Linked DNA regions of Flavisolibacter tropicus. The protein of the gene in region 1 interacts with the protein of each later gene in a pairwise test. Links are inferred from orthologs where the notes say so. Each region holds a gene or a part of one and is shown in the gene's direction. Other genes may lie near its edges.

Region 1 (9,013 bases):
GAAGGCTTTACCGATTATTCAGAGACATTGTTTATTGAATTACAATATGGAAAGAAAGCTGCTGATGAATATGTACAAGGCTTGCGTAAGAATATTGAAAACGACAAGCCAATCATAGGCCCCTATGGTGTAAATCAAGAAGGCAGTGGTGACATGTATTACAAAGGAGCCAACCTGATACATACCATCCGCCAGATCGTGAATGATGATAATAAGTTCCGGGAGATACTACGTGGTCTAAACAAGACATTTTACCATCAAACTGTAACAACAAAGCAGATTGAAGATTATATAAATGCACAAACGGGCAAAAACTTATCAAGCGTTTTTGATCAATACTTAAGAACTCGAGAGATTCCTGTTTTACGAATGGAGGTTGACGGGAAAAAACTTAAATATAAGTGGGACAATTGTATTGACAATTTTGACATGCCTGTTAAGCTGACAAATGGGCAATGGTTGATGGCTACAACGAAGTGGCAACAAATAAAAATCGACGATAAGAACGCTAAGGATCTTAAGGTTGATCCTAACTTTTACATTCAAACGAAGATGGAAGATTGAGATCGTGAGTGGTGAATGAGGAGAAGTAGTCCACTGTCGACAGACGACCGTCCACAGAAGGAAAGTTAAAAGTCAGTGGTGAATTGTGAGTAAGGAATAATTCAGTTGGATTATAAAATAAGAGAGGCCGCAATAGAATTGCGGCCTCTCTTATTTTATAAAACGTAAGTTTAAATTAAGGATTTACAACCAGTGTAGGAACCTCTGTCTTCTCCATTCTGCCTGCTCTCAAGAAATGTTTAGCCCAATAAGGATCCGTAAGATCGGAGACAGTAACACCTGTAGAAGAGCCAGCATGGACAAATCGGTTATTCTGCAGATAGAACCCTACGTGTGATACGCCTCTCCCTCTTGTACTAAAAAATACCAAATCGCCTTCTTTCAATTCTGTTAAGGAAACCGGACGTACGGTATTATACTGCTCGCGTGAAGTTCTTGGCAAAGTCATACTAAATAAGCCAGCGTACATAACCTGCATAAACGCAGAACAATCAATACCAGATTTGGTAGAACCACCCAAACGATAAGGTGTTCCAATCCAATCGTCTATAATATTGAACAACTCAATATTAGTAAGCGTTTCAACTTCAGTATCTAATAGTATGGAATATTTGAATTGTAGACCGGTAGCGCGTTCAATATAGTCGGCCTCTGATGCGTATGATTTTCTAACTTCAGCAGCAGACATCGCACTCTTGGATGCCTTTTCTTTTACGATGTTTAGATTGTCTTCTGGAAAAGCAAAACCTACTTCAATGTCACTAATAAATTTGATATTGGATTTTGAACCTCTTTGGGCTGAGACTTTATTAAATGCCCCCAGAAAGAACACAATGGCGAAGGGAAAAATTTTATTTTTTACCATGTGGCTTTATTAAGGTGAACTGGTTTAAAACGAAATTATGGATTTTTTTCTACAGTTTACAAACGATATATAACGTTTATGCTTGATTTATATTGCTTTATAGGAAATTTTGTTGCTTAATTTCCCAAGAAACATTTCCCTTCTATCTAACAAATAGTATTTCGTTTTATATATACACTATTATTAATTAACGCCTTACCATAAATACTTGTCAGTTTATCCGATTGCTCTTTCTTAGTAATAAGCGGTATTGTATTATTGCAGCTTTAATATGAACACCTAAGGGTTTCCCTTGATTGTTTCTATTAAAACAGGTCTGCTCAAAACTAACAACCAACTAACTGCTTATGCTTTCAAAGCTATCTTATACAGTTATTGCTATTTCTATTCTTGCCATTGGTTGCCAAAGTGGCGCGACTGAAAGTAAAAGTGCATATCCTAAAGCATTGATACTTAGTACAAGTATTGAAACACCAGCAACAGATTCGCCATCAATCAAGACATTAAAGCCATACACTGATCTGGTTTTTGAGAAAGAAGAAATATTGTCAGCAGCACCAGGAACTAAATCTGTTCTATTTAATTCAGATGGATCTAAGCTGTATGCTATGAATTTAGAAGGCATGAGTGTGTATGAGTTTGATCAGGCTTCTCGCAAACTAAATAGAGTATTTAAGTTTAAGCCAACAGTTGGTATGGGTTGGGATTATACTACAGATAAGCCCATTCGTTCTTTTGAGGAAAAACCCGTTGAAGCCTGTTTTAGTCATAATGACTCCATTTTATGGGTATCCTTACATAATGCAGAAGGTATTGTACCTATTTCTATAAAAAATGCACAACCTCCATTTGAAACAGCATCTGGCATTCCTTCAAAAAAAATCACTATCAGCTACCCCGAGTCTACCAGTAAAGATTCGGCTCTTTTACCATTAATTAAAACAGGTAAAACGCCAAAGATCATTACCAAAACAGCAGACAGTAAGTACTTGCTTGTCAGCAACTGGCATTCTTACAACGTAAGCGTATTAGAGCTTGATAAAACTCAATTTCCTTTTGGTAAAGTAATAAGTACGATACCTGTTACTTCTATTCCACGTGGAATAGTGGTGGATGATAAAAAAGAAAAATCCTACGTAGCAATTATGGGCGGGGCAAGTATAGCGGTCATTGACAATAAAACATGGAAAACTGAAAGAACCATTGACGTGGCTTCCAATCCAAGACATATTGTAATGGATTCAACCGGTCGGCTTTTTGTTTCCTATAACAAATTGGCCAAAGTTGCCTGTATTGACCCAGAAACCGGCAAGACCTTATTTACAGCTCCTACTCATGTACAGCCCAGAACTATCTTTCTTTCGCGAAATCAGAAGTTTCTGTTTGTAACCTGTTATAGCGGCAACATGGTCGATGTATTTAAAATAAGCGATACCGGCTTTAACAAAATAGCATCACTTCCAAGCGCAGGGAAACCTGTAGGGGTAGATATTTTTGAAAATGATGAAAAACTGGAAGCCTGGGTGTGCAGTTACACGGATGGGGCTATACGAGTTTATAGCTTTAAAAAGAGCTAATAATTTATTTTTTTCTTAACCTGACTTTCAGCAATTTGAGCCGCTTTTTTAGTAGCTTACTGAATAGTCAATCATGAAGTTTTCACATTTACACGTACATACGCAATACTCTCTGTTGGATGGTGCCGCCCCCATCTCCTCTTTATATAAAAAAGCGATCAAGGAAAACATGCCGGCTGTGGCTATTACGGACCACGGTAACATGTTTGGTGCTTTTGAGTTTGTTTCTGAAGCTTACAAACATAAAAATGACGACGGAAGCCTGAAGGTAAAACCGGTAGTGGGTTGTGAGTTTTATGTGGTAGCAGACCGTCACAGGAAAACATTTTCTAAAGAACAGAAAGATGAGCGCTACCACCAGGTATTTTTAGCCAAGAATGCTACTGGATATCAAAACCTGATCAAACTGACCTCTCTTGGTTACATGGAGGGTATGTATAGTAAGTACCCCCGTATTGACAAAGAACTGATCTTAAAATATCATGAAGGATTGATTGCAACTACGTGCTGTATTGGTGCGTATGTACCGCAAACCATTTTGCATGATGGTGAGGAGAAGGCAGAACAAGAGTTCAAGTGGTGGCTGGATATTTTTGGAGAGGATTACTTCATTGAACTTCAGCGGCACAATATGAAAGAGCAGGAAGTGATTAACCAAACGCTCTTAAAGTTTGCCAAGAAGTACAATGTTCCTGTTATTGCCACCAACGACAGCCACTATGTAGACCAGGATGACTACAATGCCCACGATATCCTGCTTTGTATCAACACTGGTGAGAAACAAAGCACGCCAGGCTTTGATGATTTCGTGAATGATGATGTGGCCATTAAGAACCGGCGTTTTAAATTTCCAAACGACCAGTTTTACTTCAAGGGCTCAAATGAAATGATCCAACTATTCCAGGACATTCCAGAAGCCATTGACAATACCAATATGATCGTTGATCGTGTAGAGGTATTGAATCTAAAAAAAGACATTCTACTTCCCGCCTTCCCTATTCCTAAGGAATTCCAGGTACACAATGATAGTAACCTGAACCAGTGGGAGTTCTTAAAGCACTTAACATTTGAAGGTGCCCGCCAACGCTATGGCACTATTGATGAAAAGGCGCAAGAGCGTCTAGACTTTGAATTGCATACCATCAAAACGATGGGTTTTGCCGGTTACTTCTTGATTGTAAGTGACTTCATTAAAGCTGGACGTGATCTTGGGGTATTCGTTGGTCCTGGTCGTGGTTCAGCGGCTGGTAGTGCGGTAGCCTATTGTATAGGTATTACCAACATTGACCCCATTAAGTACGATCTGCTGTTTGAGCGTTTCCTGAACCCGGATCGTAAGAGCATGCCGGATATTGATACGGACTTCGATGATGAAGGCCGTCAAAAGGTAATTGATTATGTAGTTAAGAAATACGGCCGTAACCAGGTGGCACAAATTGTTACCTATGGTACCATGGCTGCCAAAATGAGTATCAAGGACGTAGCACGCGTACTGGATTTACCATTGGTAGAATCAAACATGCTGGCTAAACTAGTGCCCGATAAGCCGGGTACTGATTTGGGCCGTGTATTACAGGCTCCTCTTACTGCCAAGGATGGTGAAAAGTCTTTAGAAGAAAAGGAAGGCCTTGGTTCAGAAGATCTTGAGAATGTAAAAAAGCTACGTGAAATCTATAATGGGAACGACTTGCGCGCCCAGGTATTACATGAAGCAGAACGTTTGGAAGGCTCTGTACGAAATACAGGTATACACGCAGCCGGTATCATCATTGCCCCTGATGACCTGATGAACATCATCCCGGTCTGTATGGCTAAGGATTCTGATCTATTAGTAACACAGATAGAAGGAAAGATCATTGAGGATGCCGGAGTAATTAAAATGGACTTCTTAGGGTTAAAGACCCTTACCATTATTAAGAATGCGCTGGACATGATCAAGGAAAACCACGGTGTGGAAATCGTAATTGATGACATACCGCTGGATGACCAACAGACTTACGAACTATACCAGCGCGGTGATACCATTGGTACATTCCAGTTTGAAAGTCCGGGCATGCAGAAATACCTGAAGGAGCTGAAGCCTGACCAATTTGCCGATTTGATTGCCATGAACGCCCTGTACCGTCCGGGTCCTATGGCTTACATTCCTCAGTACGTAGATCGTAAGCATGGTCGTGAGGAAGTGCATTACGACTTGCAGGAAATGGAAGAATACCTAAAGGAAACGTATGGTATTACGGTGTATCAGGAGCAGGTGATGTTGCTGGCACAGAAGATCGGCGGCTTTAGTAAGGGTGACGCGGACGTACTGCGTAAGGCCATGGGTAAGAAAGACCGGAAGACGCTGGACAAAATGAAGGGCAAGTTCATTGATGGTGCAGTGGGCAAAGGACATGATGCTAAAATATTAGAAAAGGTATGGACCGACTGGGAAGCGTTTGCCCAGTATGCCTTCAACAAATCGCACTCTACCTGTTATGCCTTTGTGGCTTATCAGACGGCATATTTGAAGGCCCACTACCCTGCGGAGTACATGTCAGCGGTACTGAATAACGCTAATGCTATTGAAAAGCTCACCTTCTTCATGGAGGAATGTAAGCGAATGGGTATCAAAGTACTAGGCCCTGATATCAATGAATCACACAAAGGTTTTGCGGTAAACGCTGTCGGTGAAATTCGTTTTGGTCTAGGAGGATTAAAAGGTGTAGGTGAAGCAGCGGTAGATAGTATCATCGAAGAACGTAAGAAAGATGGCACTTTTAAAGACCCGTTTGACTTTATCAGACGCATCAACCAGCGTACTGTAAACAAGAAGACATTGGAAAGTTTAGTCTATGCAGGTGCGTTTGACACTTTCCCACAGTTACACCGTGCACAATACTTTGTTGTACCAGAAGGAGAAACGCAAACAGGTTTGGAAAAACTGGTTAAATATGGCAACGTGGTACAGGCGCAAAGTGCTAGCACTACTAATACCCTGTTTGGCGATATTTTACCTTCTGTAATGGATATCAAGCCACCAGCGATAACTCCTTGTCCTACATGGTCATTAACAGAGCAGTTGGGTTTTGAAAAAGAGATCACCGGTATTTATTTAAGTGGACACCCACTTGATCATTATAAGTTTGAAATGAAACATTATGGCATAACGCCGATAGTTGATTTTAACGAAGTAAAGGACAACGCCCAGTTAGCTGCGAGCGGAAGAACTTACAAGCTTTTGAGTTTAGTGACAGTAGCCAACCATCGTATTTCCCGTCAAGGCAATAAGTTTGGGTCGTATGTAGTGGAAGATTATTCTGGCAAAACAGAGATTGTACTCTTTGGTGATGATTATATACGCTTTGGCTCTTATTTAGAGCTGGGGCAAACCATTTTATTAGTAGGTGCTTACCGCCAGCGGCCTTACCGGGATGAGTATGAGTTCAAGATCTCATCTATTTCCCTCGCAGAAAACATTAAGCGGCAAATGACAAAACAGCTCAGTTTGGAGTTGGATGCCCGTAATGTGCAAAAAGATTTTATTGACTTTCTGGAAAACAATATAAAGAAATTCCCAGGCTCAGCTTTACTGAAAATAGTGGTAAATGAACCAAAAGAAGCCTTAAAGGCAGGGTTTATGACCTTTGGATCAGGGCTGGAAATGAATGATGATTTAATTCAGTACCTTACCGACAAACCGGAAATTGACGTACAGGTCACAGCCGTTTAAATGACAGTTATCAACATTAACTGACAACTATTCATTAAATATTAGGTTGGGCCTAAATTTGTACCCGCAAACAAACAATTGATTAAAAATAGTAATCATGGCACAAGCATTCACAGATTCGAATTTTCAAGCTGATGTATTAAGTTCTGATAAATTAACCGTAGTAGATTTTTGGGCAGAATGGTGCGGTCCTTGCCGTGCAATTGGGCCCGTTATTGACGAGTTAGCTAAAGAATATGATGGTAAAGTAAACGTAGGTAAAGTAAACGTAGATGAGAACCCTCAGGTTAGCATGAACTACGGCATTACTTCTATTCCAGCTATCCTTTTTATTAAAGGTGGCCAGGTAGTTGACAAATTAGTAGGTGCACAGCCTAAATCTAATTTTGTAAAGAAGATTGAAGCACATATCTAATATAATTGATATCAAATGAGTAAAAAAAGCAGGCATTTTGCCTGCTTTTTGCTTTTTTAACGTTCAGAATTTCCAACTCAGCAATAAAAATCGGCCTAATGCTATAAGAATCATTAAATTGCCTCCCTATTTTTCAACTACGTCTGCATGAACGCTGCACTCATGAACTTAGGCCGTGGCGCCATTGGAATGACCTTCCTCATTCTTGTTTGCTATTTATTAAGTAACGACCGTAAAGCCATTAATTGGAAACTTGTCATTTTTGGTGTGCTTGCCCAGGTAATGTTTGCCATGGGGGTTCTACATACTACAATAGCAGGACAGCCGGTGTTCTGGCTGATGTTTGGACTTATTTTGGCCTATACCATTTTCCGCAAGTTTGGTAAAGTCAAAAAAGGCGAAGATCCTATAAAATATAATCCATCCAACCTGGTTTTATCCGTTGTATGGCAAATTCTATTAGTCGTTGGCCTTGTATTAGCCCCTCGAATCTTTAGTCAATGGACGAATCTGGCCATGCTGCTCAGTGGGATTGCTCTTTTGACAATGGCGTTTAAAATGGGAGCCCGTTTTCCAGAGCTCATGAAATGGAACATTCTGGTTTCATCTGTAATTCTTACCATTTGTGTTTATACCAGCGTTTGTACTCCTGAGCTATTTAAAGTAATGCTACAGGCTGTGTCAAGTGTCTTTGTTGACTTGATCAATGTAAGTCATAAAGGAACTGAGTTTCTTTTTGGTAACCTGGCTGATGCATCAAAAGGTTGGGCTTATGTATTTGCCATACAGGTACTACCAAACATTATCTTCTTTGCGGCTTTATCTGCTATACTTTTTTACCTGGGAATACTACAAAAGATCGTGTTTGTATTTGCCTACCTCCTCAACAAGCTATTTATCTCTGGTGCGGAGAGCATGTCAACAGCAGCTAATATCTTCCTAGGCCAAACAGAAGCGCCCTTAATGATCCGTCCTTATTTGGACAAAATGACGCGTTCTGAAATTCTATGTATCATGGTAGGCGGTATGGCCAATACTGCAGGCAGTGTTCTAGCCGCTTATGTAGGAATGCTGGGTGGCACAGATGTAGGACAACAAAACTTCTTTGCCCTGCACATGTTGAGCCAATCGATTATGAGTGCACCAGCTGCCATTGTATGTTCTAAACTGCTGTTTCCTCAAACACAAGGTGCTCTAATCTCTAAAGACTTATCAGTTTCAAAAGATAAACTAGGTGACAACTTTTTAGACGCTATTTCGTTAGGAACTACAGACGGTTTGAAGTTAGCTGCCAATGTAGGTGCCATGCTTATTGTATTTACAGCCATGATGTGGGTAGCCAATGGTCTTATGGGATGGATTGGTAGCATGACCAATTTAAATGGAGCTATTGCAACCGCTACCGGTGGCCGGTATACTTCTTTATCGCTGGATCTGATCTTAGGTTATCTTTTCTCTCCAGTGGCTTGGCTCATAGGGGTAGATAAAGTGGATATGTTAAGCATCGGACAATTGTTAGGCGTAAAAACCATCATTAATGAATTCCAAGCCTACATTGTATTGGGCGATATGAAAGCACATAACTTGATACGTGACCCTAAATCACTATTAATAGCAACCTATGCGCTATGTGGTTTTGCCAACTTTGCTTCTATAGGAATTCAAATAGGTGGAATTAGTCAGCTAGCTCCTTCTCAACGCAGAAATCTTACAGAACTTGGTGTGAAAGCCCTGATTGGTGGTACGATTGCCTGCCTGATGTGCGGATGTATTGCGGGCGCTTTATATGGATAAAAGGCGGTTATTTAAAGGCAGGAATTTAGTATTATTGTATGTGTGCATCTTAACATAAATTGCTTATCTGCAATACATTACAAAAT
Region 2 (5,385 bases), 1.0 Mb from region 1 along the record:
GCACCATATGTTCGGTGACTTTACCGATGGTAACCGCCTGGCTTTTCTTGATGGCATCCTGGCGGATGACCATTTCATATTCCATCTTCCACTGCTCAAAATAGGCTTCGGCTACTACCTTTTGCTCGCTATGAATGCGATCCTGCTCGGTTTGCAATAAAGTGGTTTTGTATTCCTCAAACTTTTGGGCTGCCAATTGGTGCACTTGCAGTTCTAAGTCGATCAGGGTGTTTTTGTGCTGCGCCAGCGTTAACTCCACATCCCGCTTTTGCCGGTACTGTATAAAAAGCAGCATTAAGATCACTGCTATTAAAATAACGATTACACCCACTAAAATGCCCATCCCAATCATAACCTTAAAGTTCCAACAAGAAAGCGGATTACCGTAATTTTGCTAATATATTTAGGATTCTTTTTTCAAAGAAGAGTGCTATTTTGGCGTAAAGGAGAATGCCTCAATGTTAATTATTCAGCATTGGGGAAAACCTTGAAAAATCCTTTTATCTGTGATAAAAATCTGCGATACCTTAGCAGGCTAGTTACACCATGGAAAAATTCATTGTTTCAGCCAGAAAATACCGTCCCCAGACCTTTGATACAGTTGTAGGACAGGAGCATATTACCACCACTTTAAAGAATGCGATCAAGACAGGTCATTTGGCTCACGCCTTCCTGTTTTGCGGTCCCAGAGGGGTGGGTAAAACCACTTGCGCCCGTATTCTGGCTAAAACCATTAACTGTGAGAATTCTTCTCCTGACGGTGAGGCATGTAATGAATGTCATTCCTGTAAGTCGTTCAACGAAGGCACTTCCATGAACATCCATGAATTGGATGCCGCCTCCAACAATTCTGTAGATGATATTCGCGCCCTGGTAGATCAGGTACGCTTTGCACCACAAGCGGGTAAATACAAAGTATATATCATAGATGAGGTACACATGTTGTCCTCCTCGGCTTTCAACGCTTTCCTGAAAACCTTGGAAGAACCACCTTCTTATGCTAAGTTCATCCTGGCTACCACTGAAAAGCACAAGATCTTACCAACCATCCTTAGCCGTTGTCAGATCTTTGACTTCAAACGTATAACCCTGCAGGATACAGTTGACCACCTGGCTGGAATTGCTAATAAGGAAGGTATTAAGGCTGATGAAGCGGCCCTGCAACTGATCTCTCAAAAGAGTGAGGGTTGTATGCGCGATGCCTTGAGTATCCTTGATAAGATCGTTTCTTTCACCAGTGGTGAAGTAAACTACGAGAATACCATTGAGCACCTCAATATACTGGACGCCGATTATTACTTTAAGCTCATGGACTGCATGATCAACCAGGATCTGGCAGGCGCTATGCTGCTTTTTGACGATATTAATAAGAAAGGTTTTGAAGGTGATATGGTGCTGAACGGCTTCGCCGAATTTATACGCAACTTGCTGATTTCAAAAGATGAGCGTGTAGCCGTATTACTGGAAGTAGTAGACAGCTTTAAGAAACGCTATATTGAAACTGCTAAACGAACTGAAGCCGGCTTCCTGGTAAGCGCCTTAAATATCTTAAATGAAGCAGAGATCGGTTTCCGTGCTGCCCGCAATAAGCGCCTGCATGTAGAACTGGCTCTCATTAAATTATGTTATCTAGGCCAGGCGTTACAACTAACAGCAACTGATAGTGGTGTTGAGGCCTCAAAAGTAGCCGGTAAACCCAGAACGCTTGCGTTTAAAAGCATTGCACCAATTGCTGTTAAGCCAGCAACCAGCCAACAAATAACAACTACCCCTCCTCCCACCCCAAAAACAGAAGCTAAGGCGGTTGTAGAATCGGCGCCTAAGTTGGTAATAGAGGAGCCCAAAGCCCCTAAACCAACAGCGCCACCTGCACCTAAACCGGCAGTAGCTACAGCACCACCTCCTCAAAAAGCGAATGGTAAGATCTCTTCGCTAGATGCCATTCGTCAGCAGATCAGCGCTGCTAATGCTAATAAGGTGATAGAAGATAACCCGTTAGAAATTGAAAGTCTGAAGGAAGGATGGGCTAAGTTCATTCAAGTGCTGAAAGACACAAAAAACTCGGCATGGCAAAGTTTTGCATTGGCTGAATTGATCATTAAAGACTTCAAAACCTTTGAGGCCACAGCCAGTAACAATATCAACCAACGTTTCCTGGAATTTGAGCGCGGTAATGCCTGTGAGTTTTTACAGAAAGAACTATGCAATCGTCAGTTGCAGTTCAATATTGTATTGGTAGAAGCCCCAAAGGATGAAGTACCTATGGATCTACCGCTTACAGCCAAAGAACAATACCTGCGCTTGATTGAACAGTTCCCACTCGTGCTTGAGCTAAGAGACCGCCTTCGCCTGGAATTGGACTATTAGTCTTAACCGGGATTTGGGGAGATTAGTGGATTAAGTAGAAAACAAAGATCTTAGAAGCCCTTGCTAGTCAAGGGCTTTTTTATTGTTTATTGCCCAGAAAACTTTTAATCAGGCATCTTGTTATCCCCACAAGCAACCACCACTATCCTCTTTCAACAAATAACTTTCTAACCTGTTTTATGCTATCAGCAAGCATCTCACACTCATCAACAGCCCACAACTTTTCATAAATCTCAAGAGCTCGCAACCTTCTGCACGGTGTTTCCTTCTTTTGCGTTAATTTCACGCCGCATTTATATAAAAATAAGAACATGGCTGAAGTGATATTGATGCCGCGCCTGAGTGATACAATGACCGAAGGCGTCATCGCGGCTTGGCATAAGAAAGTAGGTGATAGTGTAAAGAAAGGTGACCTACTGGCTGAAATTGAGACCGACAAAGCTACCATGGAGCTGGAAAGCTACAAAGATGGTACGCTCTTACATACAGGCGCAGACAAGGGAGGCAAACTGCAGGTTAATGACCTGCTGGCCATCATAGGCAATCCTGGTGAAGACATTTCTCAGTACCTTTCTGGCGGTGGCCAACAGGCTCCTCAGCAGCAAACTGAACAGGCACCAGCTCAACCTCAGGCCAGCCAGCCTGCACCAGCCCCTCAGCCATCAGCAGCTCCTTCTATGGATCTAAGCAAAATGGAAGAGGTAGTGTTGATGCCTCGCTTAAGCGATACCATGACAGAAGGCGTAATTGCTAACTGGCATAAAAAAGTAGGCGATACTGTGAAAAAAGGCGACTTACTAGCCGACATCGAAACCGATAAGGCTACGATGGAGCTGGAAAGCTATAAAGATGGTAAACTGCTTTACCAAGGAGCTAAACCAGGTGAGAAGATAGCCGTAAATGATCTACTTGCCATTATTGGTGATGAAAGTAAGGTAGATGTTCAATCTATTGTAAATGCTGCTAAAGGTGGTGGTCAGCCACAACCACAGGCACAAGCCCCTCAACAAGCTCAAGCTCAGCCTCAAGCGGCCGCTCCTCAGCAGGCTGCTGCAGCGCCTCAACCAGTGGCTTCTGGTGATGGCCGTGTAAAAGCGTCTCCTTTAGCTAAGAAACTAGCACAAGAAAAAGGTATTGATCTGTCTACTGTACAAGGTTCTGGCGACAACGGCCGTATTACAAAAGCAGATATCGACAACTATAAACCACAAGCAGCGGCTCCTACAGCTGCAGCGCCTTCAGCACAACCGGCTCTTCAGCCAATTGTATCTGGACAGGAAGGCTTCTCTGACACTAACGTTTCGCAAATGCGTAAGGTTATTGCTAAGCGCCTTGGTGAAAGCAAGTTTAGTGCTCCACACTTCTACCTGACTATGGAGATCAACATGGATAACGCCATGGAAGCCCGTACACAGATGAATGAAGTAAGTGCAGTGAAGATCTCCTTTAATGATATGGTTGTTAAAGCTTCAGCCATGGCTTTACGCAAACATCCTGCTGTTAATTCTTCCTGGATGGGCGACTTTATCCGTCAATATCAACACATCCACGTTGGAGTAGCAGTTGCTATTGAAGATGGCTTGATCGTACCGGTTGTACGTTTTGCTGATCAAAAATCATTAAGCCAGATTGCAGCTGAAACTAAAGAGCTGGCAGGTAAGGCTAAGAATAAAAAATTACAACCAAACGAATTCACAGGTAACACATTCACCATTTCAAACTTGGGAATGATGGACATTGATGAATTTACAGCTATTATCAACCCACCAGACAGCGCTATTATGGCTGTAGGTCGTATTAAAGAAGTAGTAGTACGCAAAGGTGATGGGTTTGGCGTAAGTAATGTGATGAAAGTAACCTTAAGCTGCGACCACCGTAGTGTAGATGGCGCTGTAGGAGCTTCGTTCTTGCAGACCTTCAAGAAGTACATGGAGAATCCAGTAACGATGCTGGTGTAATAGAACTAGGATTATTTGATTAAATAGATTTATAGGAAATGAAAAGCCTCTGAGTGATCAGAGGCTTTTTTAATGAGTCATGTTTATGAACTATAGTTCAGAGATCTTTCCGTCAAACAGAAGATTGGTATTGGGATCTAAAATAACTTTTGCCGGCATATCTTTTACTGGAACCTGAAAAGATTCGGCGGCTTTAGATATATTGACACGCTGCACTTCTTTACTTCCGTCTTTATATACGATACCAATTTCAAGCGGTAATTGATACAGTACTTTGCTTTGCTGTAATACATTAAGCTCAATAGCCTTATTAGGCTGTTGTCGCCACCTTACATCCAGTTTAGGAACACCTGGTTGATATAACCACTGACGGAAGAAGGTGTCTAGCTTAGCTCCTGTTGTTTCTTCTACCACCCGTTGAAAGTCGCGGGTATCAGCATTACTTCCTTTATACTGATTATAATACGCTTTTATACTCTTTCTGAAACCTTCATCACCAATAGTCCGGCGCAGCATATGCAGCACCCAGCTTCCCTTCTGATAGCTATTAGCATTCAATAGATCCATATAATCCGTAGTTGAATCTACTACAGGATGGTTAAAGGTGCGTACAAACTGGATCACTTGTCTCCTATCATCTTGTAAGCGCTTTTGAAAGCTATCCTCACCATATTTCTGCTCCATGTAAAGACTAGTAAAGTAGGTAGCAAAGCCTTCGCTTAACCACAAATGAGTAAAGCTTTTTTCTGTAGCTGTATTTCCAAACCACTGATGCGCAATTTCGTGAGCCAACAAAGCTTCTGAGCTACGGTTGCCTGTCACGGTGTTCTCGGCATAGAAAATAGTATTGGCGTTTTCCATACCACCAAAGATGGTCTTGGATTGTACATTGGCTAGCTTCTTATATGGGTAGGGAGCTACATATTTCTCCATGTAGCCCAATATATCATCGGCCAAGGCGTAATCATAAGCTCCCTTTGCACTATCCTGCGGATATACCCAAGCCGTAACAGGAACACGGTAACCACTATCTACACGTGTTACAGCAAATCTAGCGGCA
Region 3 (5,156 bases), 2.8 Mb from region 1 along the record:
AATTTGATTATCCCTATATCTGTCGCCGTATGATCATTAACGGCATAGCTATACCAGAAGCTTTAAAAATAACCGGTAAAAAACCTTGGGAAGTGCGTCACCTGGACACCTTAGAGCTATGGAAATTTGGTGATTATAAAAGCTTTACATCGCTGAAATTATTAGCTAAGACATTGGGCATTCCATCGCCTAAAGATGATATAGATGGCAGCATGGTAAACTCGGTATACTGGAATGAAAAAGACATTGACCGCATTGCTATCTATTGTCAAAAAGATGTGATTACACTAGCACAGGTATTGTTACGTTTTCATTGTGAGTCCTTCATCAAACAAGAAAACATTTCTATAAAATATGTCCAGCAACAGAACTAATTATTCGTCTGGTGCTAAATGGGAGGATATAGTAGGCTATAGCCGTGCTGTGAAGATCGGCAATGTGATAGAAGTTACCGGTACGGTGGCTGTAGATGAACATAACCAACTCATTGGCGAAGGCGATGCTTACCTGCAAACTAAGTTTATTCTGCAAAAAATAGAGTCCGTATTGCTACAAGCAGGTGCTTCATTGAAAGATGTAGTGCGCACACGCATGTTTGTAACCGATATAGCGCAATGGGAAGCGTATGGTAAGGCCCATGGAGAAGTGTTTAAAGACATAAAGCCCTGTACGACCATGGTGGAAGTAAGCAGATTGATAGCTCCGGAATACTTAATTGAAATTGAGGCCACCGCTGTACTTTCTAATTCTTAATTATTTTTCATTTTGTCGACAATACAAATACAATCGAAACTACCGACAGTAGGCACAACGATATTTACCCTAATGAGTTCACTAGCGGTAAAGCACAATGCTATTAACCTGGGTCAAGGCTTTCCGGACTTTGCCATGAGTGAAGAATTAATAGCACTGGTTAATGAAGCCATGATTAGCGGTGCTAACCAATATGCTCACATGAATGGTTATTTACCACTCAGAGAAACGCTGGCAGAAAAAGTACAATCGCTGTATCATACCATCATTAATCCGGATACACAAATTACAGTAACGCCTGGAGGAACCTATGCCTTATACACCGCAATGACCACTGTATTGCAACCAGGGGATGAAGTGATTGTTTTTGAACCAGCGTATGATAGCTATATACCTGCTATTGAGCTGAATGGTGCAAAAGCTGTTACGATTGAACTAAATTTTCCGGATTATTCGATAGATTGGAATGTAGTGCGAAGTAAACTTACTGATCGCACACGCATGATTGTCATTAACTCTCCACACAATCCCACAGGTGCTGTTTTAAGTAAGCAGGATATTGATGAATTGCAAGCTATTACAAAAGATACTAACATACTTATCCTTAGTGATGAAGTGTATGAACACTTAATCTTTGATGGATTGACGCATGAAAGTATTTTGAAGTATCCAGCCTTGTTGGAAAGAAGCTTTGTATGCTTTTCGTTTGGAAAAGTATATCACTGTACAGGCTGGAAAATGGGATACTGTATTTCTGCGCCTCTGTTAATGCAGGAATTTAGAAAAGTACATCAGTTTAATTGTTTTAGCTGCGATACGCCTAAACAAGTAGCATTGGCCCATTTTCTAAAAAGAAAGAGAATTATTTGGAACTAGGTGCCTTGCTACAACAAAAACGTGACTACTTCCAAGATTTAATGCATCAAACCAAGTTGAAACCTTTACCCAGTCATGGTAGTTATTTTCAAACGTACTCCTATGCAGATGTGAGTAATGAAACAGAAAAGGTGTTTGCCATTCGTTTAACCGAACAATTTGGCGTAGCTACTATTCCTGTATCGGCTTTTTATCAACAGGAAGTAAACAACCAGGTGTTGCGCTTTTGCTTTGCTAAAAAAGAAGCCACATTAGAAGCAGCCGTTGAACGACTGGTAAAACTCTAATTATAAAGATTCCAAATACTTTTTACAAGAAAGCGCCTTATTAACAGGGCGCTTTCTTGTATTTCTAATCTCCTTTATTCATCAAAAAAAGCATAACCCAGTAGTTTATTTGGAAAACTTGAACCTAACTGGAAACCAATAAGACAACTGTACTCTGAAAATTGTATAAAATAAAAAGAAGCAAACTTCAACCCATCAAAATAACCAGTTTTACCAGGTTTGACTGTACACTCATTTAAATTTGGTTTTGTTCGGGACTTCTTCGGGACTTGTTCGAGACTTGTTCGAAACTTGTTCGAAACTTTCCGAAGAAGTCCCGAACAAGTCTCGAAGAAATACAAAAGATCAAATAACGGAGGGATCGAAGGCTTCGATATAAAATCAATAAAACTTTCTTATAAAGGATTTACATCTCCCGGGCTTCAGACATAAAAAAAGAACCTGCTATAAAAACAGGCTCTTTACTTTCTTCAGACTAATATGTGAATAACTCAGGTTAGGTCTTTAAATCAAACCAGCTTTTTCACTGATCTCCAACATGCGATCCAATGATTTTTTGGCTTGTATCCGCAAACTTTCCTCCATCAATACTTCAGGTTGCTCGTATTTCATGCATAAATACACCTTCTCGAGCGTATTTCTCTTCATGTGGGGACAATCATTACATGCACAGCTATTGTCCGGTGGAGCGGGTATAAATGTCTTTCCGGGGGCCTGCTTCACCATCTGGTGGATTATGCCCGCTTCGGTGGCCACAATGAACTCTTTTTCTTCACTTTTCTTCACATAGGCCAACAACTGAGTGGTAGACCCGATAAAATCAGCAATACGCAGTACCGGTTCTTCACATTCTGGGTGAGCGATCAACTTAGCCTGTGGATGGCGAACCTTTAAGCGTGTGATCTTTTCCAGGCTAAAGATCTCGTGTACCATACAGGCACCATTCCAAAGTAGCATATCTCTACCTGTGGTACGGTTTATCCAGCCGCCCAGGTTTTTATCCGGTGCAAAGATGATCTTTTGATCCTTGGGGAAGCTATCCACAATAGCCTTTGCATTGCTGGATGTACAAATGACATCAGTAAGAGCCTTTATACCAGCTGAACAATTGATATAAGAGATTACTATATGATCGGGGTGCTGTTCGCGGAACTTTTTAAACAGCGGCGGTGGACAACTCTCACTTAAAGAGCAACCCGCTTTCAGATCGGGGATCACCACTTTCTTGGAGGGGTTGAGGATCTTGGCGGTCTCAGCCATAAAATGCACACCAGCAAACACTATCATGTCGGCATCTGTTTGTGCCGCCTTTTGCGCCAGCCCCAGGCTATCCCCAATATAATCGGCTATATCCTGAATATCTGGCTCCTGGTACAGGTGCGCCAGGATAATGGCGTTTTTTTCTTTTTTCAATTTTTCGATTTCTGCAAAAAGATCCAGCGTGGGGTCTATGTCCACATCCAAAAATCCTTTCTCTTGAACATCGTTAAATGCAGCTGTTAACATTTCCGTATCCATATAATAACTAATAATATTCTATAATTTTTAAATAAACCCTATTATTATTAGGGCTGTGGATTAGTGGATAACCTCGATTTTAATTTTTAGTACTTGCAAAATTGATGCAGTTATTCACACTTGTTCCCCAGTTGTTCACAGCAAAGGTATTAATCCATAGGGCATTAGGCGTGGTTTTTCACACAGATGTGAATTTGAGGGAAAGAATAAGTTTTTGAAATTTTGGTTTTTGCAAACATGTGAATTGAGGTCTAATAAATTGAGAGAAACACACAACCGGGAGGGGTTGATCGGTTGGTCGAAAATTTCTTTTCTAAGAATTCACGTTTCACTACCCGTTCCACAGGCAGTTATTCACATTTTAAGTGGGAAATCCACAGGGAAAGGTGAATTTTGAGAGTAGGACAGGAGCTCAAAACTTTAAAACGCTCTTAAAACTGTTATCCACGGTCTTGAATTCCCACTAAACCCTTGATTAATATGGTTTAGAGGGGTTTTCCACAATTTGTGGATATAGTCAATTCCCCTATTTTTGCCCACTACTATAAAATTAGAAACTCCACCTATGTCAGTCATTCAGCAAATTAGAGACAAGTATGCGCGTTGGGCAGTGGTTGCTATTGCCGTTTCGCTATTGGGTTTTATCATGATGGATGCCTTCTCGGGCCGCTCCGGATTTGGCCGTAATTCTACTACTATTGGTAAGATCAATGGAAAAAAGATCGACTTCCTTGATTTTGACCGTAAAGTAAAGAGCCAGGAAGAAATGTATAAACAACAAGGGTACGATATGGGTGAAGCCGGTCGTCAGCAGGTGTTGGAAAGTGTTTGGGAAGGTGAAATTTCTCAGCAGTTGATGCAAGACCAATTTGATGAGCTGGGTATGACCATTGGTAAAAAAGAGTTGACCGACATGTTGTTTGGTAATAACCCACCCCAAGATCTGAAACAACGTTTTACAGATCCAAATACTGGTGTGTATAATGCTGCAGCCGCACAACAAGCTATTAATGAATTAAGAAAGAGTGCAAAGCCAGAAGACAAAGCCCAATTCAATGAATACCTGGGTAGTTTGGAATTTGGCCGTATGGTGGAGAAGTATACCTCTTTATTAACTAATAGTACCTACTTCCCTAAATGGTTTGTAGAAAAGCAAAATGTAGATAATAGTTTATTAGGTAGCGCTTCTTTTGTTACTGTTCCTTATGCTTCAATTGTTGATAGCGCTGTGAAAGTGAGTGATGATGATATTAAAAAATACATCAACGAGCATAAAAAGGATTTTGAACAAAAAGATGAAACTCGTTCTATTAATTATGTAGTGTTCAGTGCAGCACCTACTGCTGCTGATACAGCTGCTACATTAGCTCAAGTAGAAGCGTTGAAAGCACAATTTGCTTCAGCTACTGACCCTGGTTCATTTGTAACACAGCAAGGATCTACTATTCCTTATTATGATGCTTATGTTGGTAAGTCAAAAATTCAGGTACCTAATAAAGATACCATCGTTGCCCTGCCTAAAGGTGCTGTGTATGGGCCTTACCAGGATGCTTCCAGCTTTGTAGTGGCAAGAATGGTTGATGAAAAAGTAATGCCGGATTCAGCGAAAGTGCGTCACATTCTAGTTCAAACGCACAACCCTCAAACTGGCCAGGTAATGTTAGATGATAGCACAGCGAAAAAGCGTATTGACTCAATATTCCTAGCTCTTAAAGGTGGTGC

What was found. The genes of interacting proteins can lie anywhere in the genome.
Region 2: the proteins of dnaE (region 1) and SY85_RS08735 interact in binary tests that used the Escherichia coli proteins (3 or more experiments, as listed by UniProt). The link is inferred for Flavisolibacter tropicus from one-to-one orthologs.
Region 3: the proteins of dnaE (region 1) and SY85_RS16050 interact in binary tests that used the Escherichia coli proteins (3 or more experiments, as listed by UniProt). The link is inferred for Flavisolibacter tropicus from one-to-one orthologs.

What each region holds. Positions count from the first base shown.
Region 1 is NZ_CP011390.1:1,047,598-1,056,610, forward strand. What follows is about bases 2,764-6,918. They hold dnaE (DNA polymerase III subunit alpha), read left to right. Parts: upstream 2,764-3,079; coding sequence 3,080-6,718; downstream 6,719-6,918. Other genes in these bases: SY85_RS04225 (YncE family protein), read left to right, coding at 2,764-3,006; trxA (thioredoxin), read left to right, coding at 6,816-6,918. Also shown: SY85_RS04215 (M1 family metallopeptidase), read left to right, coding at 1-564; SY85_RS04220 (C40 family peptidase), read right to left, coding at 740-1,429; more of SY85_RS04225, read left to right, coding at 1,777-2,763; more of trxA, read left to right, coding at 6,919-7,133; SY85_RS04240 (NupC/NupG family nucleoside CNT transporter), read left to right, coding at 7,281-8,927. UniProt on the Escherichia coli protein: DNA polymerase III is a complex, multichain enzyme responsible for most of the replicative synthesis in bacteria. This DNA polymerase also exhibits 3' to 5' exonuclease activity. The alpha chain is the DNA polymerase catalytic subunit.
Region 2 is NZ_CP011390.1:2,074,742-2,080,126, forward strand. What follows is about bases 1-2,956. They hold SY85_RS08735 (DNA polymerase III subunit gamma/tau), read left to right. Parts: upstream 1-546; coding sequence 547-2,367; downstream 2,368-2,956. Other genes in these bases: SY85_RS08730 (Holliday junction resolvase-like protein), read right to left, coding at 1-352; SY85_RS08740 (pyruvate dehydrogenase complex dihydrolipoamide acetyltransferase), read left to right, coding at 2,679-2,956. In the rest of the region: more of SY85_RS08740, read left to right, coding at 2,957-4,325; SY85_RS08745 (M1 family metallopeptidase), read right to left, coding at 4,416-5,385. UniProt on the Escherichia coli protein: Part of the beta sliding clamp loading complex, which hydrolyzes ATP to load the beta clamp onto primed DNA to form the DNA replication pre-initiation complex.
Region 3 is NZ_CP011390.1:3,803,390-3,808,545, forward strand. What follows is about bases 1-2,727. They hold SY85_RS16050 (aminotransferase class I/II-fold pyridoxal phosphate-dependent enzyme), read left to right. Parts: upstream 1-825; coding sequence 826-1,629; downstream 1,630-2,727. Other genes in these bases: SY85_RS16040 (3'-5' exonuclease), read left to right, coding at 1-374; SY85_RS16045 (RidA family protein), read left to right, coding at 355-753; SY85_RS26085 (aminotransferase class I/II-fold pyridoxal phosphate-dependent enzyme), read left to right, coding at 1,620-1,916; nadA (quinolinate synthase NadA), read right to left, coding at 2,421-2,727. Outside these bases: more of nadA, read right to left, coding at 2,728-3,434; SY85_RS16060 (peptidylprolyl isomerase), read left to right, coding at 4,000-5,156. UniProt on the Escherichia coli protein: Shows aminotransferase activity with methionine and histidine as substrates, and to a lesser extent also with phenylalanine.